Regions from separate parts of the Streptomyces sp. NPDC026589 genome, predicted to be linked through region 1. Evidence: riboswitches for the same ligand, from Rfam matches in the RefSeq annotation. Region 1 holds a riboswitch; the other holds the start of a gene.

The links. A riboswitch is a leader RNA that binds a small molecule or an ion and turns the genes downstream of it on or off. The one in region 1 is predicted to bind cyclic di-AMP.
Positions count from the first base shown of each region.
Region 2: linked by a shared signal. The riboswitch ahead of AB0F29_RS35730 (M23 family metallopeptidase) and the one ahead of AB0F29_RS15840 (LysM peptidoglycan-binding domain-containing protein) in region 1 are both predicted to bind cyclic di-AMP.

Region 1 covers NZ_JBEZYG010000008.1:70,469-79,188, forward strand. Annotated here, with positions in the region: gene AB0F29_RS15835 (GMC oxidoreductase) at 1-678, opposite strand, end outside; gene AB0F29_RS15840 (LysM peptidoglycan-binding domain-containing protein) at 853-1,647, opposite strand; cyclic di-AMP (ydaO/yuaA leader) riboswitch at 1,653-1,840, opposite strand; gene AB0F29_RS15845 (FAD-dependent oxidoreductase) at 2,293-3,684, shown strand; gene AB0F29_RS15850 (SpoIIE family protein phosphatase) at 3,739-6,351, opposite strand; gene AB0F29_RS15855 (hypothetical protein) at 6,434-7,051, opposite strand; gene AB0F29_RS15860 (helix-turn-helix domain-containing protein) at 7,295-8,720, shown strand, end outside.
Region 2 covers NZ_JBEZYG010000030.1:33,978-42,697, reverse strand. Annotated here, with positions in the region: gene AB0F29_RS35740 (pitrilysin family protein) at 1-772, shown strand, start outside; gene AB0F29_RS35735 (pitrilysin family protein) at 799-2,169, shown strand; cyclic di-AMP (ydaO/yuaA leader) riboswitch at 2,393-2,560, shown strand; gene AB0F29_RS35730 (M23 family metallopeptidase) at 2,574-3,389, shown strand; gene AB0F29_RS35725 (GntR family transcriptional regulator) at 3,567-4,274, shown strand; gene AB0F29_RS35720 (HPr family phosphocarrier protein) at 4,434-4,715, opposite strand; gene AB0F29_RS35715 (GNAT family N-acetyltransferase) at 4,913-7,903, shown strand; gene AB0F29_RS35710 (DUF5998 family protein) at 7,991-8,587, shown strand; gene AB0F29_RS35705 (nucleotide pyrophosphatase/phosphodiesterase family protein) at 8,587-8,720, shown strand, end outside.

The DNA of each region.
Region 1 (8,720 bases):
CTGGGCGTGCTTCCGGCCGACCCGGGCGTACTGGTAGCAGTCGGCGCTGTCGAACCAGGCGGGATCGATGGTGGTGACGCCCAGTCCGCTGTTGGCGCGCGGGTAGTAGGTGCGGTACATCTCCTCGGCGTTCACCGTGGGGAGGATCGCGCCGAAGTTCTCCCGGCGTGGGGTGACGGCCATACCGCCGTTGACCAGGGACCCGCCGCCTACGCCGCGGCCCTGGTAGACGGTGATGCCGGCGAACTCCTCGGCGTCCAGGATACCGGTGTAGCGGTTGACGCCCTTGTCGATGGGGAAGCCGAGGAAGTTGCTCAGCGGCTGCTTGGTCCGGGTCCGCAGCCAGAAGGAGCGGTCGTCGGGTCTGGTGGTGTTGGCGAAGATCTTGCCGTCCGCGCCCGGCGTGTCCCAGGCCATGCCCATCTCGACCATATGGACGTCGACGCCGGCCTGGGCGAGCCGGAGGGCGGCCACGGAGCCGCCGTATCCGGTGCCGACGACCAGCACCGGCACTCGGGCCCCGGAGCCGATCGGCGCCGCTGCCGCCCGGACTCCCGCCCACGCCGGTGCGGAGTGCCCGGCGATCGCCGCAGCACCCAGAAGAGAACCCGTTCCAGCGATGAATCTTCGACGCGAGACACCCTTGGTCTCGCCGTCCCGCATGGTGGTGTCGCTCATGTGACCTACCTCACTCTCGACAGAGTGAAACAGGTTCTACTGTCGATGGCGTGGTAAGTCACTAGAAACTTGGGGGTAACTTCCCGGTACGCCCGAGGGGCCCCGGACCATGAGGATGCTGTTGGCCAGCAGCATCCATGAGGTCCGGGGCCCCTCGGGCTCGGCGCGCAGGGATCAGTAGGCGCCGAAGACGTTGTCGATCGAGCCGTACCGGTCCGCCGCGTAGTTGCACGCGGCCGTGATGTTGGCGACCGGGTCGTAGCTGTCGGTCGAGGTGCCGGGCACGTGGTAGGCCTGGAAGGTCGGGTCGATGACCTGGAGAAGCCCCTTGGACGGGGTGCCCTTGACCGCGTTGGAGTCCCAGTTGTTGATCGCGGCCGGATTGCCCGAGGACTCGCGCAGGATGTTGCGGTGGATGCCCTCGTACGTGCCGGGGATGCCCTGCTCGGCCATGACCGCCAGCGACTCCTTGATCCAGCCGTCGAGGTCGTTCGTGTACGTGACGGCCTTCTCCTTCTCCGCGGCCGGAGCGGCCTTTGCCACGGGAGCGGCGTCGACGCGCTCCGAACGGTCGGCACGGTCCGTCTCGGCACCACGCACGGCGGACGGGGCAGCCTTGGCGGCCTCGTCCGCCTTACCGCCCGAAGCGGCCGCGGCCTTGGCTCCGAGGGTCAGCTTGATACCGGGCTGAATAAGATCGGGATTCTCTCCGATGATCTTCCGGTTGTCTTCGTACAGCTTCTCCCAGCCGCCGCTGACGGAATATTCGCGGGCGATCTTGGAAAGCGTCTCACCGGCCGCCACGGAATGCTGGGCGGGCGCCACGGCCTGCTGCGGCGCGGGGGCCGCGAAGGCACTGGTGGCGCCTATCACGGGGAGGGCGAGGACGGCTCCACCGGCGGTCACGGCGGCGAGGCCGCGGCGCAGCGAGGCGGACTGGGAACGACGGTGCTTACCCTGTGCGGGCATGGGGGATTTCCTCTCCGGCGCCTGCGAGGTGAGCTGTCGGGTTCAGACGGGAGATGTCTGGCCGCACGGTCGTGCGACTTCACCCCAAGCCGTTCCGGTTACGGATCGACGACTTACCTGGGTCCCCCGCTCCTGCCGTACGTGAGTGGGTTTCGGATTCCCGGACGGCGGCAGGATTCGGCGTTCCATCCGGATTGACGGTGACCGTAGGCGAGAAACGTCGAACAGAACAAGCCCCGCATTCCGGATTCCCTTTTCCACGCAAGATCGAAAGGCGGAATCGCCGGATCGGGTCACTCCGTCACGTCGTCAACTTTCTTCGCACAGAAGGGAACCGACGCTTCCACTTCTGCGTCCGCCCGCTCGGACGTGACGCTCACCACTCCCTCGCGGTGATGGCGAAAACAAGGTCAAGCAAATGCCCCAGCAGCCCCAATAGAACCCTTATCAAGCAGAATGCTCAAAAGAAACAAATCGCCCATATCGACACGACAAAACGGGCTAATCGGACACTCTAGGCAGGGCCGGTCGAAGGGCCCGCGGGGCGATCGCTTACGGTGTGCGGTGGAGACTAGTAAGCCAACCCTTACCTCCGACGTACGCTGTACCTGCCCGCGTTCGCCCGCCCCGAAGGATCACCACGCCATGACACGCCCCGTCCGCGTCGCCATTGTCGGAGCCGGCCCCGCCGGTATCTACGCTGCGGACGCGCTGCTCAAATCCGAGGTCTGCCAGGACCCGGGGGTCTCCATCGACCTCTTCGAGCGCATGCCCGCGCCCTTCGGTCTCATCCGTTACGGCGTGGCCCCCGACCACCCGCGGATCAAGGGCATCGTCAAGGCCCTGCACCAGGTGCTGGACAAGCCCCAGATCCGGCTCTTCGGAAACGTCAGCTACCCGCACGACATCGGCCTGGACGACCTGCGGTCGTTCTACGACGCGGTGATCTTCTCCACCGGCGCCGAGGCCGACCGGGCGCTCGACGTCCCCGGCATCCAGCTGGACGGCTCCTACGGCGCGGCCGAGTTCGTCTCCTGGTACGACGGGCACCCCGAGGTCCCGCGCACCTGGCCGCTCACCGCGGAGAAGGTCGCCGTGCTCGGCGTCGGGAACGTGGCCCTGGACGTGGCCCGCGTCCTGGCCAAGACGGCGGACGAGCTGCTGCCCACCGAGATCCCGGACAACGTGTACCAGGGCCTCAAGGAGAACAAGGCGCTGGAGGTGCACGTGTTCGGGCGGCGTGGCCCCGCACAGGCCAAGTTCAGCCCGATGGAACTGCGGGAGCTGGACCACTCCCCCAACATCGAGGTCATCGTCAACCCCGAGGACATCGAGTACGACGAGGGCTCCATCGCGACCCGCCGGGAGAACAAGCAGGCCAACATGGTCGCGCAGACCCTGGAGAACTGGGCGATCCGCGATGTCGGCGACCGCCCGCACAAGCTGTTCCTGCACTTCTTCGAGTCCCCGGTCGAGATCCTCGGCGAGGACGGCAAGGTCGTGGCGCTGCGCACCGAGCGCACCGAGCTGGACGGCACCGGCAACGTCCGGGGCACCGGTCGGTTCACGGACTGGGACATGCAGAGCGTCTACCGTGCCGTCGGCTACTACTCGGAGGAGCTGCCCAAGCTCCCCTTCGACGTGGCCTCCGGCACCGTGCCGCACGAGGCGGGGCGCGTCATCGCCGGCGACGAGCACATGGCCTCGGTCTACGTCACGGGCTGGATCAAGCGCGGCCCGATCGGCCTGATCGGACACACCAAGGGCGACGCGAACGAGACAGTCGCCTGCGTCCTGGAGGACCGGGCGGCCGGCCGGCTGCCGGAGCCGGCCACGCCCGCGCCGGAGGCCGTCGAGGCCTTCCTGGCGGACCGCGGCGTCCGCTACACGACCTGGGAGGGCTGGCACAAGCTGGACGCCCACGAGCAGGCGCTGGGCACGGCCCAGGGCCGTGAGCGGATCAAGGTCGTGGAGCGCGAGGGGATGCTGGAGGCCTCCGGCGCCTTCGCGCCGGCAGAGCAGCCGGCCGACGCCTGATCAACGCCTCAGCGGCGCCTGACCGGCACAGGCGCCTGACCGGCAGGACGACTCTCAGGAGGCCGGATCCGGTGCGCCCGCCGTGGGCCCCGGGTCCGGCCTCCTGAACGTGCGCCACAGGTCGGGGCCGGGCGCCCCGCCCTCCCGGGGCCGGCGGATCTCCGGGGTCTTGGCCCACCGGGCGGCGAGCAGGATCGCGATGTCGTCGGGGCGGTCGGTGGCCGCCCTGGCCTCTCCGATGACCTGGTCGGCCGTCTCGGCCAGGGGGACCGCGCCGATGCGCTCGACGGTGGCACGCAACCGCTCGATCCCCTCGTCGATGTCCGTCCCGGGGCGCTCGATCAGCCCGTCCGTGAACAGGGCGAGCATCGCGCCCGGTTCGAGGTGCATCTCGGTGACCGGATAGGCCGCCTGCCCGTCGATCCCGAGCACGATGCCGCCGGGCAGGTCCAGCACTTCCGTCCGGCCGTCCGCCCGCCGCAGCACGGGCTGCGGATGCCCCGCCCGTACGGCGCGGGCCACTCCGGTCACCGGGTCCAGCGCGATGTAGCAGCAGCTCGCGAACTGTCCCGGGTCGAGGTCGATGAGCAGCCGGTTCGTCCCGCTCATCACCTCCTGGGGATCGTGTTTGCTCAGTGCGAACGCCCGTACCGCACTGCGCAGTTGCCCCATGGTCGCGGCGGCGGAGACACCGTGTCCCTGTACGTCGCCGATGATCAGGGCGAGTTCGTGGCCGGTCTCGATGACGTCGTACCAGTCGCCGCCCACGTCCATGCCCTGGGTGCCGGAGAGGTAGCGCCCCAGGGTGTCCACCCCGTCCACCTCGGGCAGCCGGTGCGGCAGCAGGGCGTTCTGGAGTCCGCGGGCGAGGGCCGACTCGCTGTCGTAGCGCCGGGCGCGCTTCAGTGCCTGGGCGATGAGTCCGGCCAGTGCCGTCAGGACCGTGCGTTCCTCCGGGCTGAAGCCGCGGGGGCGGTCGAACCCGAGGATGCAGGAGCCGACGGGCCGCCCCGAGGCGATCAGCGGCAGGAACGCGCGGGCCCCGACGTCCGCGTCGATCGGAATGCCCGGATAGGCCTCGGCCAGGCGCTGCATGGACTCGAAGAACATCGGGCGGCCCGTGGTCAGGGTCTCCACCCCGGGAATGCTGACGTCGAGCTCGACCCCTTCGAAACGGTCGAGGAAGCCCTTCGGGAACCCCGTCTCGAAGGCCAGATGGAGATGGCCCTCGTCCAGGAGATAGATGGCGAGCCGGCGGCCGCCGAACGCGGGCAGCAACTCCTCCGTGACCACCTCGGAGACCTGACGTGCCGTGACCGCCTCGGTCAGCGCGATGGCGAGGGCCACCGGCCGGTACAGCGCCGAGGAGCGGTCGGCGGTCGAGCCGATGCCGAGGCCGGGCGCGGTGACCGAGCCCGGGGCGTAGTCCGGCCGGTCCGTCTCCTGGAGGACGACGCTCACCCCGTCGTGGCCCGGGTACAGGGAGACCGACAACCAGCGCGAGGGCGGGCGGCGGGCGAGGAAGTGGACGGGCTCGTCAGCCATCAGGGCGGCCCGGTAGTGGTCCTCGTAGGCCTCGTGCCCGAACCACGGCAGGGCCTGCCACACGACGTGACCCACGAGCTCCTCCCTGGAGTGGCCGAGCAGCTCCTCGGCGAGGCCGTTCGCGTAGGTGATCCGGCCCAGCCGGTCGAGGGAGAGGACGCCGCGCGGCAGCCGGTCGGCGGCCTCCGCCACGACGGGCCCCGCGCCGAGGTCGACCAGGAAGCCGCTCAGACGGCTGGCGGACGCATCGCCGACCGGGTGCGTCCAGCGGCCGGACAGCTCCAGCAGATGGGACCGGCCGTCGGGGCCGCGCAGCCGCATCCGCCGGACGACCGGTTCGGCCGACTCCACCGTCTGACGGGCCAGCGCCCACAGCCCGTACACGTCCTCCGGGACCAGCCGTTCGGCGAGCGCGTCCACGGTGCCCGGGAAGGCGGCGGGCTCGAAGCCGAGGATCGCGCAGAGTTCGTCGTCGGCGGCGACCCGCCCGGAGTGCAGGTCCCAGTCGAAGCGGCCGACGCGGACCGGGGGCGTGGTGGCGGCGGGCAGTTGCACGGGGACCGGCTCGGTCTCCCATACGCAGTCGACGCCCCGTTGGTCCAGATCGGTGAGCGCGTCACCGAGGCGGTGGCCCAGGCGGTGCAGCCGGTCGCCGTCGGCGGGGGCCACCGGCTGCCCCGGCGTGGAGGCCCGCAGGATCACCAGCACGCCCAGGCTCCCCCGGGGTCCCGTGATCGGCACCCACAGCGAACCGAACGGGAACGGAAGTCCGGCCATCAGCTGCGGGAACCGGCGCATCGCCTCCTCCGCGTCGGAGAGCAGCACGGGGCGGCCCGAGCGGTAGGCCTCGGACAGCGGGAAGGGCCGGTTCACCTGCATCCGCCACCAGGGCCGGAACAGCGGTCCGGGCAGTCCGGCGAGCACCGCGAGCCGCAGGAGCCCCGGCGTCCGGCTGCGGAGGTAGACACCGCCCGCGTGGCCGTCGCTCGACTCGACGGCGCTGACGAGGGCCTGCGCGAGTACGAGGGACAGTTCGTCGGGCGCTCGGCCACCCTCGTGTCCCCCGGCCGCGGCCCCGTTTCCGGCGGGCGGGGGATGCCGGGGCGTTCCGTGCCGGGTCACACAGCCAGCATGCTCCCGGTGCCGGGTACCCCGCACCTCCGGCGACAGGCCGCCCCCCGACGGCCGGTCGTCGGACGCGGCCTCAGTACAGCTTGGCGACGGCGGTACGCGTCGCTTTCCTGAAGCCCTCCAGCGGTGCGCCGTCGAGTTCACCCAGCTGTCCCCACTCCACGACGGTCACGGCCCTGCCGTCGCGGCCCACGGAGTAGAGCCCGATGTCGGTGGAGCCGACCTCCGGGTAGGACGTGTCGATGCTGTAGACGTGCGCGCCCTCCTCGATGTCGACACGGCCGTGGTAGAAGGCCTCCCCCTCCAGGCCGGGGTCCTGCGCCTTCAGCCGGTCGAGGCAGGTCTCCAGAGCGCTGCGCAGCTCGGCGGCGAGCGCCTTGGCCCGAGCGGTGGTGGTGGCGACCGTGATGGTCTGGCGGGCGCCGGTGTCCAGTTCGGTGCGGAAGTCCCGGTGGCGGGTGCCGGCCGCCGGGGCGATGCCGGCGGTGCACACCGACCCTTCCGCGGGCACTCCCTGGCGTACGGGACCGGCCGTCCAGGGTGTGGTGGAGGCGGGCAGCTGGCCCGCGCTCAGGAACTTCGGCTGGACGGGAGCGGGGGCCGGCGCCGCGGCGGCGGGCACCTGGGCCAGTGCGGTGACGGCCAGGCCCGCGGCAGCGGCGGTCAGGGCTGTGGTGCGAAGGGTGCGCATGGTGAGGTTTCCCCGTTTCGGATGGTGCGGTCAGGTGGTCGTACGGCGTCCGCCGAGGCGTGCGGAGCCCGCTGAGGGGCCCTGCGGCGGCGGTACGGGAACGAGCACCAGCCTGGGCCGCCGCACAGGACGCCGACAAGCGCGACACGGGTTCCCGCCGGGCTGGAACCGTCCCACCCCTGGTGACGTGGGTGTTCTCGGGGGGCTGGAACGCCCTGGAACGGCAGCGGGGGGGGGGCGAGCGTGTCGGGTGACGCCGAGGGGGCCGCGCGGGCGGTGCTGGCGGAACGGCTGAGCGCGCTGCGGGAGCGGTCGGGCCGGACGTACGCGTCGCTGGCCCGCCGGATCGGGGTCAGCGGCTCGACGCTGCACCGGTACTGCACGGGGCGGACGGTGCCTGCGGAGTTCGCCCCCGTGGAGCGGCTGGCCCGCCTGTGCGGCGCACCGGCCGGGGAGCGGGAGGCACTGCACCGTCTGTGGATCCTGGCGGACCGCGAACGCCTCGATCGCCAGGGGGCGGCGGAGGAGAAGCCGGCGGGGAAGGCTGACGCCGGGGCTGAGACTGACGCTGGGGCTGGGGCTGGGACTGACGCGGGGACTGGGACTGGAGCCGGGGCGGAGGCGGATCCGGCGGAAGTCGTGCCGGTGGACGGATCAGCCGGGGAGACCGCGTCACCCGGGCGGTGGCCGGCGCTGCCCCACGCCGTCGGGGCCGCCGGGCCGTCCGCCGGGGCTGTGTCCGGGCCGCCGCCGTCCGCGGCCCACGAGCCGTCCGGCCACACCGGTCCTCGCCCGGGGCCGGCTTCCGTCGCCGGTGAGGTGGCCACGATCGGCGGGACTCCCCGGGGGCCGGGGTCCCGGTCGCGTCGAGCACGCCGGTACGGGCAGGGGCTCGGTGTCCTCGCCGCCGCGGTGCTCACTCTCACCCTGGTCGCGGCCTTGGGAGGGACGTCGCTCCCGGGCACGGACCGGCGCCCGTCGGTGGCCCAGCGGCCGGACGGGCCCCCGGCGGCCGGCCCGCAGCCCTCGCCTTCCGGCTCCCTCACGCCCGGGAAGCCGCAGGGCACGCCGAGCGCCTCCCCGCGCCGATCGCCGTCCGACGGCACCCGGCCGGCGACCGTGCCGCCCGGCGTCGAACAGCGGAGGGAGGCCCTCCCCCGGGCGTCTGCGGGTTCGCCGGGCCCGACGACCGGACGTGTGCCGTTCACCTGGACCGCCGACGACCACGTCTGGAAGAACGGCTGCGACCACTCCTACCTCGTCGACCGGGCGCCTGCCGCCGTCCCGCCGCCTCCGGTCGAGGCGGACGCGGCGTCCTGGGCCGGAGCGCTCGGCGCGGTGCACGCGGGCGAGGCCGGTGTCCGGATCACGTTGCAGGGCGAGGACGAGCGGGCCGTGGTGCTGGAAGCCCTGCGGATCCGCGTGGTCGAGCGTCGTTCGCCGGCGGAGGGCCGGGTCTACCGAATGAGCTCCGGCTGCGGCGGTGCCCTCACCCCGAGGACGTTCGACGTGGATCTCGACGCGCCCCGCCCCGTCGCCCGCCCGGTCGCGGGCAACGACTCGGGCGAGCCCATCGAGGCGGTCGCCTTCCCGTACAGCGTCTCCGTCACCGATCCCGAGGTCCTCCTGATCACGGGTCGCACGGTCGGCTGCGACTGCGCCTGGTTCG
Region 2 (8,720 bases), on a different contig from region 1:
GGTGATCTCGGTCGTCGGCGACATCGACCCCGAGCAGACGCTCGCCTGGATCGAGAAGTACTTCGGCTCCATCCCCTCCCACGACGGCAAGCAGCCGCCGCGCGACGGGACGCTGCCCGGGACCATCGGCGAGCAGCTGCGCGAAGTGGTCCACGAGGAGGTCCCGGCGCGCGCGCTGATGGCCGCCTACCGCCTCCCCCACGACGGCACCCGCGCCTGTGACGCCGCCGACCTGGCGCTCACGGTGCTGGGCGGCGGCGAGTCCTCCCGGCTGCACAATCGCCTGGTCCGCCGTGACCGTACGGCGGTGGCGGCCGGTTTCGGACTGCTGCGGCTCGCCGGAGCGCCCTCGCTCGGCTGGCTGGACGTGAAGACGTCCGGCGGCGTCGAGGTCGAGACGATCGAGGCCGCGGTCGACGAGGAGCTGGCCCGGTTCGCCGCCGAGGGGCCCACCCCCGAGGAAATGGAGCGGGCCCAGGCGCAGTTGGAGCGCGAGTGGCTCGACCGGCTCGGCACGGTGGCCGGCCGCGCCGACGAACTGTGCCGCTACGCGGTGCTGTTCGGTGACCCGCAGCTCGCCCTGAGCGCCGTGGGCCGTGTCCTGGACGTCACCGCGGAGGAGGTGCGCGCGGCGGCCGAGGCGGCCCTGCGCCCCGACAACCGGGCGGTGCTGGTGTACGAGCCCATCGAGCCGGCGGACGAGTCCGACGGGTCCGACGAGGGCGCGGCAGCCACCGAAGGCACCGACGCGCACGAGGGGGCGGACAAGTGAGCGACGCCGCCGTGACTGGAGTAGCCATGGAGTACCACCCGCAGCCCACGCCCGGCACGGCCCGCCCCTGGGCCTTCCCGGCGCCCGAGCGCGGCGCGCTGCCCAACGGGCTGACCGTGCTGCGCTGCCACCGCCCCGGCCAGCAGGTCGTCGCGGTGGAGATCTTCCTGGACGCGCCGCTGGAGGCCGAGCCCGAGGGCCTGGACGGCGTGGCCACGATCATGTCGCGGGCGCTTTCGGAGGGCACCGACAAGCACAGCGCCGAGGAGTTCGCCGCCGAGCTGGAGCGCTGCGGCGCCACGCTCGACGCGCACGCCGACCACCCCGGCGTCCGGGTCTCCCTGGAGGTCCCGGTCTCCCGCCTGGCCAAGGCCCTCGGGCTGGTCGCCGAGGCACTGCGGGCCCCGGCCTTCGACGGGAGTGAGATCGAGCGTCTCGTCGGCAACCGCCTCGACGAGATCCCGCACGAGCAGGCCAACCCGTCCCGGCGCGCCGCCAAGCAGCTCTCCAAGGAGCTGTTCCCGGCCACCGCCCGGATGTCCCGCCCGCGCCTGGGCACCGAGGAGACGGTCCGGCGGATCGACGAGAGCGCCGTGCGCGCCTTCTTCGACGCCCACGTCCGCCCGTCCACCGCGACGGCCGTGATCGTCGGCGACCTGACCGGCATCGACCTGGACGCGCTGCTGGCGGAGACCCTCGGCGACTGGTCGGGCAACGCGGGCCAGGCCCGCCCGGTGCCGCCCATCACCGCGAACGACACCGGCCGCGTGGTCATCGTGGACCGGCCCGGCGCGGTCCAGACCCAGCTGCTGATCGGCCGGATCGGCGCCGACCGGCACGAGCGTGTGTGGCCCGCCCAGGTGCTCGGCACGTACTGCCTGGGCGGCACCCTCACCTCCCGGCTGGACCGGGTGCTGCGCGAGGAGAAGGGCTACACCTACGGAGTGCGGGCCTTCGCCCAGGTGCTGCGCTCCAGCGGCCCCGACTCGGGCGGCGCGGCCATGCTCGCGATCAGCGGCTCGGTGGACACGGAGTCCACCGGACCGGCGCTGGACGACCTCTGGAAGGTCCTGCGGACGCTGGCCGCCGAGGGGCTGACCGACGCCGAGCGCGAGACGGCCGTACAGAACCTGGTGGGCGTCGCCCCGCTGAAGTTCGAGACCGCCGCCTCCGTCGCGAGCACGCTGGCCGACCAGGTCGAGCAGCACCTCCCCGACGACTACCAGGCCCACCTCTACGCCCGGCTCGCCGAGACGGGCACCGTGGAGGCGACGGCCGCCGTGGTCAGTGCCTTCCCGGTCGACCGGCTGGTCACGGTCCTCGTGGGGGACGCCTCCCGGATCGAGGAGCCCGTGAAGGCCCTCGGCATCGGAGAGGTGTCCGTCGTCACCGGCTGACGCATGGGTGGCACACCGCCGCGAACAGGACCCCGACGAACGCATATTCGTCGGGGTCCTCCCCTTTTTGGTCGATTAATCCAATCCATCCCCTTTGGGGGAGGAGATGCCTGTCTGCCCTGTGGGATGGGCGACAAATCCCCTGGTCCGTTTGGCGATGGGAAGTCGCCCGGCCTAGCGTCGGCTCGGCTGTCCGCCACCCGTATGCCGCAGCCGCGGCGCCGGACAGTCATCGCCGAGTCCCCGTCAGGCGCGAGCCTGGGGAGCCGGGGACCCACGCAGTCCCTGGGGTGAATCGGAGGCCCGTGCCGCGAAACCGGCGTGGGGATCCGTAGGAGACCTTCCTGCTCCGAACCCGTCAGCTAACCCGGTAGGCGAGAAGGAAGGAAAGGATCAGCCCCTCCATGGCGTTCACCCGTGCCACCGGGAAGCACCGTGCCCCGAGCCGCCTCACGCGCCGGAGCGCCCAGGCCGCAGGCATCGCGGCTCTGGCCACCGCCGGCGTCCTCGGCTCGCCGGCCTCCCCGGCCCTCGCCGCGGACACCGAGGCCGCCCAGGTCGCCGACACCGGCCTCACCCAGGCCGTCGCCCTCGACGCCACTCTCGCCGAGCAGATAGACGCCCAGGCCCACGCCCAGAAGCAGCAGGCCGACGCGATCGCGAAGGCGAAGGCCCAGGCCGCCGCGGAGGCCCGCGAGAAGGCCGCCAAGGCCAAGGCGAAGGCGGAGGCCGAGCGCAAGGCCGAGGCCCGCGCCAAGGAGGTCCGCGAGGAGAAGGCCCGCGCCGCCCGCGCCGCCGAGCGCGCCCGCCTGAACGCCTTCCATCTCCCGGTCGCCGGCTCCCACGTCACCACCGGCTACAACACCGGCGGTGCGCTCTGGTCCTCCGGCAGCCACTCCGGCGTGGACTTCCAGGCCGCCTCCGGCAGCTCCGTCGTCGCCGTCGGCGCCGGCACGGTCGTCGAGGCCGGCTGGGGAGGCGCGTACGGCAACAACGTCGTGCTCCGGATGACGGACGGCACGTACACCCAGTACGGCCACCTCTCCTCGATCGGCGTCTCCGTCGGCCAGAGCGTCTCCTCCGGCCAGCAGATCGGCCTCTCCGGCTCCACCGGCAACTCCACCGGCCCGCACCTGCACTTCGAGGCCCGGACCAGCCCCGACTACGGCTCCGACATGGACCCCGTCGGCTACCTGCGCTCCCACGGGCTGAACGTCTGACCCGCCCCGCGCGCCCCCGTCCGAAGGCCCCGGCACCTGCCGGGGCCTCCGGCGATTCCGGCCCGTGGACATCCATGGATTCCGGCCTGCCATCGGAAATTGCGGCAGATTGCAATAGAGTCACGGAACAGACGTCGGGCGGCCGCGTTTCGCGGGGATAAAGGCGGAGGTTCGGACATGCGCATTCCCGCGCATTCGGTATGCACGGCAATCCGTGACGACATCGTCTCCGGTGTCTACGAGCGGGGCAGCCGCCTCACCGAGGAGTTGCTGGCCCGCCGCTACGGGGTCTCCCGCGTCCCGGTCCGCGAGGCCCTGCGCACACTGGAGTCCGAGGGCTTCGTCGTCACCCGCAGACATGCGGGCGCCTGTGTCGCCGAGCCCACGGCGCAGGAGGCGGCCGACCTCCTGGAGGTGCGGATGCTCCTGGAGCCACTGGGCGCGGCCCGCGCCGCGCAGCGCCGCACGGAAGCCCACCTGAAGGTGCTCCGGGGCCTGGTCAGACTAGGTCAGGAGCGGGCTCGCCGGGGCGAGGGCGAGGATCTGCGCTCCCTGGCCGGCTGGTTCCACGAGACCCTCGCCCAGGCCTCCGGCAGCCCCGGACTCATAGCGCTGCTCACCCAGCTCCGGCACAAGATCGTCTGGATGTACGCGGTCGAGCAGCCGGCCCGCCCGGTCGACTCCTGGGCCGAGCGTGGCGCGATCCTGGACGCCGTGGCGCGCGGCGACGCGGAGCGGGCGAGGGCGCTGACCGCGCAGTACACGGAACGCGCCGCGGGGACCCACCGGCTGCGCCGCCCGCAACCGCCGGGGCGGCGCGCCGCGCCCGTTCCCCGCGTGAGGACTTCGCAACATGACGTAAACATCGCGGGTGTCCGCAATTAACAGAAGAGTCGTAGACAAAGAGAAATAATTGCGGGGCATTGTTTGTGCTGCCCGAAATTGTCGATGCGTAGCTCTTTCCCGAAAGCGAAAGAGCCGTGATCCCTCAGCGGGGTCACGGCTCTCGCACCTGTCGCATCCGGCCGGGCCGGGTCGCGTGGGTCAGACGGTCTCGGGGAGTTCTTCCAAGCCCTCGGCGACCAGCTTCGCGAGCCGGTCCAGAGCGGCCTCGGAGTCGTCCGCTTCGGACGCGAGCACGATTTCCTCGCCGCCCTGCGCGCCCAGGCCGAGCACGGCGAGCATGGAGGCGGCGTTCACCGGGTTGCCGTCGGACTTGGCGATCGTCACGGGGACGCCGGAAGCCGTGGCGGCACGGACGAAGATGGAAGCGGGGCGGGCGTGCAGGCCCTCGGCCCAACCGACGTTTACGCGGCGCTCAGCCATGGTTCTGCCCTTCACATATCAACGGTTGTCTAGACCAGTCTCTCATGCAGTGCGTGGTGCTGTGCCCGGCCTCCTGTCCGGTGCTGTGCCCGGCCTCCTGTCCGGATCCTGTGCTCCGGCGGCCCCGGTCCGGGCCCCCTCAGACTGCCCGGGCACCGATCCCTCCGCGACCGGGGTCCCCGCCGTAGGCTTTGCCCATGGAGCCCACGCCGGAGCAGAGTCCGCATCACGCGTACCCCGACCACTGGGAAGCGGACGTGGTGCTCCGCGACGGTGGCACCGCGCGCATCAGGCCGATCACCACGGACGACGCCGAGCGACTGGTCAGCTTCTACGAGCAGGTGTCCGACGAGTCGAAGTACTACCGGTTCTTCGCCCCGTATCCGCGCCTATCCGACCGGGACGTGCACCGCTTCACCCATCACGACTACGTCGACCGGGTGGGACTGGCCGTCACGATCGGCGGCGAGTTCATCGGAACGGTCCGCTACGACCGCATCAACGACCAGGGCCGCCCCGCCTCCGCCCCCGCCGACGAGGCCGAGGTCGCCTTCCTCGTCCAGGACGCCCACCAGGGCCGGGGCGTCGCCTCGGCGCTGCTCGAACACATCGCCGCGGTCGCCCGGGAGCGCGGCATCCGCCGCTTCGCCGCCGAGGTGCTCCCCGCCAACAACAAGATGATCAAGGTGTTCCGGGACGGCGGCTACACCCAGCGCCGCAGCTTCGAGGACGGCTCCGTCCACCTCACCCTCGACCTCGAACCCACCGAGAAGTCCCTCGCCGTCCAGCGCGGCCGCGAACAGCGTGCCGAGGCCCGCTCGGTGCAGCGTCTACTCGCCCCCGGCTCCGTCGCGGTCATCGGTACCGGCCGCACCTCCGGCGGCGTGGGCCGCACCGTCCTGCGCAACCTCCTCGCCGCCGGCTACACCGGCCGCGCGTACGCGGTGAACCGCGCCTTCGACGAGGGCCTGACCACCCTCGACGGCGTCCCCGCCCACCGCTCGCTCGGCGAGATCGGCGAGCAGGTCGACCTCGCGGTCATCGCCGTCCCCGCCCACCGGGTCCCCGAAGCCGTCGCCGACTGCGGGGAGCACGGCGTCCAGGGGCTGGTCGTCCTCTCCGCCGGATACGCCGAGCGGGGCTCCGAGGGCCGCGAACTCCAGCGCGAACTGGTCCGCCAGGCCCGCTCGTACGGCATGCGGATCATCGGCCCGAACGCCTTCGGCATCATCAACACCGCCGAGTCCGTCCGGCTGAACGCCTCGCTCGCGCCCGAGTCGCCCGCCCGCGGCCGGATCGGCCTGTTCACCCAGTCCGGCGCGATCGGCATCGCCCTGCTCTCCGGCCTCCACCGGCGCGGCGCGGGCCTGTCCTCGTTCATCTCGGCGGGCAACCGGGCCGACGTCTCCGGCAACGACTTCCTCCAGTACTCCTTCGAGGATCCGGAGACCGATGTCGCCCTGCTCTACCTCGAATCGCTCGGCAACCCCCGCAAGTTCACCCGCCTCGCCCGTCGCACCGCCGCCGTGAAGCCCGTCGTCGTGGTCAAGGGGGCCCGGCACAGCGGGTCCACCCCGCCCGGTCACGCCGTCCCGGTCAGCCGCATCCCCGACGCCACGGTCTCCGCGCTGATGCGTCAGGCCGGCGTCATCCGGGTCGACACGGTGACCGAGATGGTCGACGCCGGGCTCCTGCTGGCGGGCCAGCCGCTCCCGGCCGGGCCCCGGGTCGCCATCCTCGGCAACTCCGAGTCCCTCGGCCTGTTGACGTACGACGCCTGCCTGGCCGAGGGGCTGCGCCCGCGCCCGCCGATCGACCTCACCACCGCCGCCTCCCCGCAGGACTTCCGGGACGCGCTGGCCGGGGCGCTGGCGGACGGGACCTGCGACGCCGTGATCGTCACCGCCATCCCGTGGGTGGGGGAGAACGGGGAGGCCGAGACCGGTGACGGCCAAGTGCTGGCCGCCGCCCTCAACAAGGCGGTGGCCGACGGTGCGGCCAAGCCGGTGGCCGTCGTCCACGTAGAGATCGGCGGCCTCGCCGAGGCGCTGGCCGCCGCGTCCAGCACCGCCGCGCCACGCCCCCGCACGGCGACGCCCGCCGCCGACCGGACCCGGGCGGCCACCTCCTCCTCGACCGGCCCGGCCCCGCGCACGGGCCCGGCCATCCCCGCCGCCCCGCAGACAAGCCCCGCCCCGGCCCCGAGCGCGGGCCCGCGCGCGCCCGCCGCCCCGCAGGAAAGCCCCGCCCCGACCACCCCCGCCGCCCCGGAAGCAAGCCCCGCCCCGGAGACAGCCGCGGGCCACGGCCCCGGCCGCATCCCCGCCTACCCCGCCGCCGAACGCGCCGTGCGGGCCCTCGCAGAGGCCGTGAAGTACGCCCAGTGGCGGCGCCAGGCGGCCGTGCCCGGCAGGATCCCCGAGTTCCTCGACGACACCATCGACGAGCCCGGGGCCGCGGCCCTGATCGAGGCACAGCTCGCCACCGCCCCCGACCCGCGCGGCCGCCCGCTCACCCACGACGAGGCCCGCGAACTGCTGGGCCGCTACGGCATCGCCGTCCGCCCCACCCTCCCCGCCCCGGACCCCGAGGCGGCCGTCGCCGCGGCGGCCCGGCTCGGCTACCCGGTCGCCCTCAAGACCACCGCGCCCCACCTCCGCCACCGCGCCGACCTCGGCGGGGTCCGCCTCGACGTCGCCGACGAGGAGGCGCTGCGCCGCGCGTACGGCGAACTCACCGACCTTCTCGGCAAGCCCGCCGAACTGCTCCCCGTCGTCCAGGCGATGGCCCCGCGCGGCGTGGACACCGTCGTGCGCGCCTCCATCGACGCCGCCGCCGGGGCCGTCCTCTCCTTCGGTCTCGCGGGCGCGCCCTCCGAACTGCTCGGCGACACCGCGCACCGGCTGGTCCCCGCCACCGACCGTGACGCCGCCGAACTGATCCGGTCCATCAGGGCGGCCCCGGTGCTGTTCGGCTGGCGCGGTTCGGCCCCGGTCGACACGGCCGCGCTCGAAGAGCTGCTGCTGCGGCTGTCCCGGCTGGTCGACGACCACCCCGAGGTGGTCTCCGTCGCCCTCGAACCGGTCGTCGTCGCCCCGCACGGACTGACGGTGCTCGGCGCGAGCGTCCGGCTCGCCCCGCCGCCCGCCCGGAGCGACCTCGGTCCCCGCCGTCTTCCGAACTACTGAGACCCGCCGGAAACTGTCGGCGTCTCCGACCGCGGCCGCCCACCGGGGCGTCCCCGGCAGTCACCGGTCCGCCGTAGGATGGTGCTCATGGCAAAGACCGGTACGACGACCCAGGGGCTGCGCGCGGCGATCGAGCGCAGCGGCTACTACCCGGCCCTCGTGGCCGAGGCGGTGGAGGCCGCCGTCGGCGGAGAGCCGGTCGCTTCGTACCTGGTGCACCAGGAGACCACGTTCGACTCCAACGAGGTGCGCCGTCATGTGACCGTCCTCGTCCTGACCGAGCACCGGTTCATCGTCAGCCACACCGACGAGCAGGCCGCCGACACCAGCTCCCCGACGCCGTACGCCACCACCTCCACCGAGTCGGTGAAGCTGGAGCGGATCTCCTCCGTCGTGGTCAGCCGCGTCGTGGCCAACCCGGAGAAGTACGTCCCGGGCACCCTGCCCCGCGAGGTCGTCCTGACCATCGGCTGGGGCGCGGTCTCCCGGATCGACCTGGAGCCCGCCGCCTGCGGCGACGCCAACTGCGAGGCCGACCACGGCTACACCGGCAGTTCCACCGCCGACGACCTGAGCCTGCGGGTCAGCGAGGCCGGCGACGGCCCCGACGCCGTGCGCCAGACCCTCGTCTTCGCCCAGTCGCTCTCCGAGGCCACGGCCGCCACCGCGGCGACCGGCCGCTGATGGCCCAGCCCGCCTGGCAGGACCCCGTCCTGCTGCCCCTCGACACCGCGCCCGTGCCGGAGTACGGCAGCGGCTCGCTCGCCGACCTGCTGCCGACGCTCGCCGCCGGACAGGAAGTGCCCGGCTTCACCGC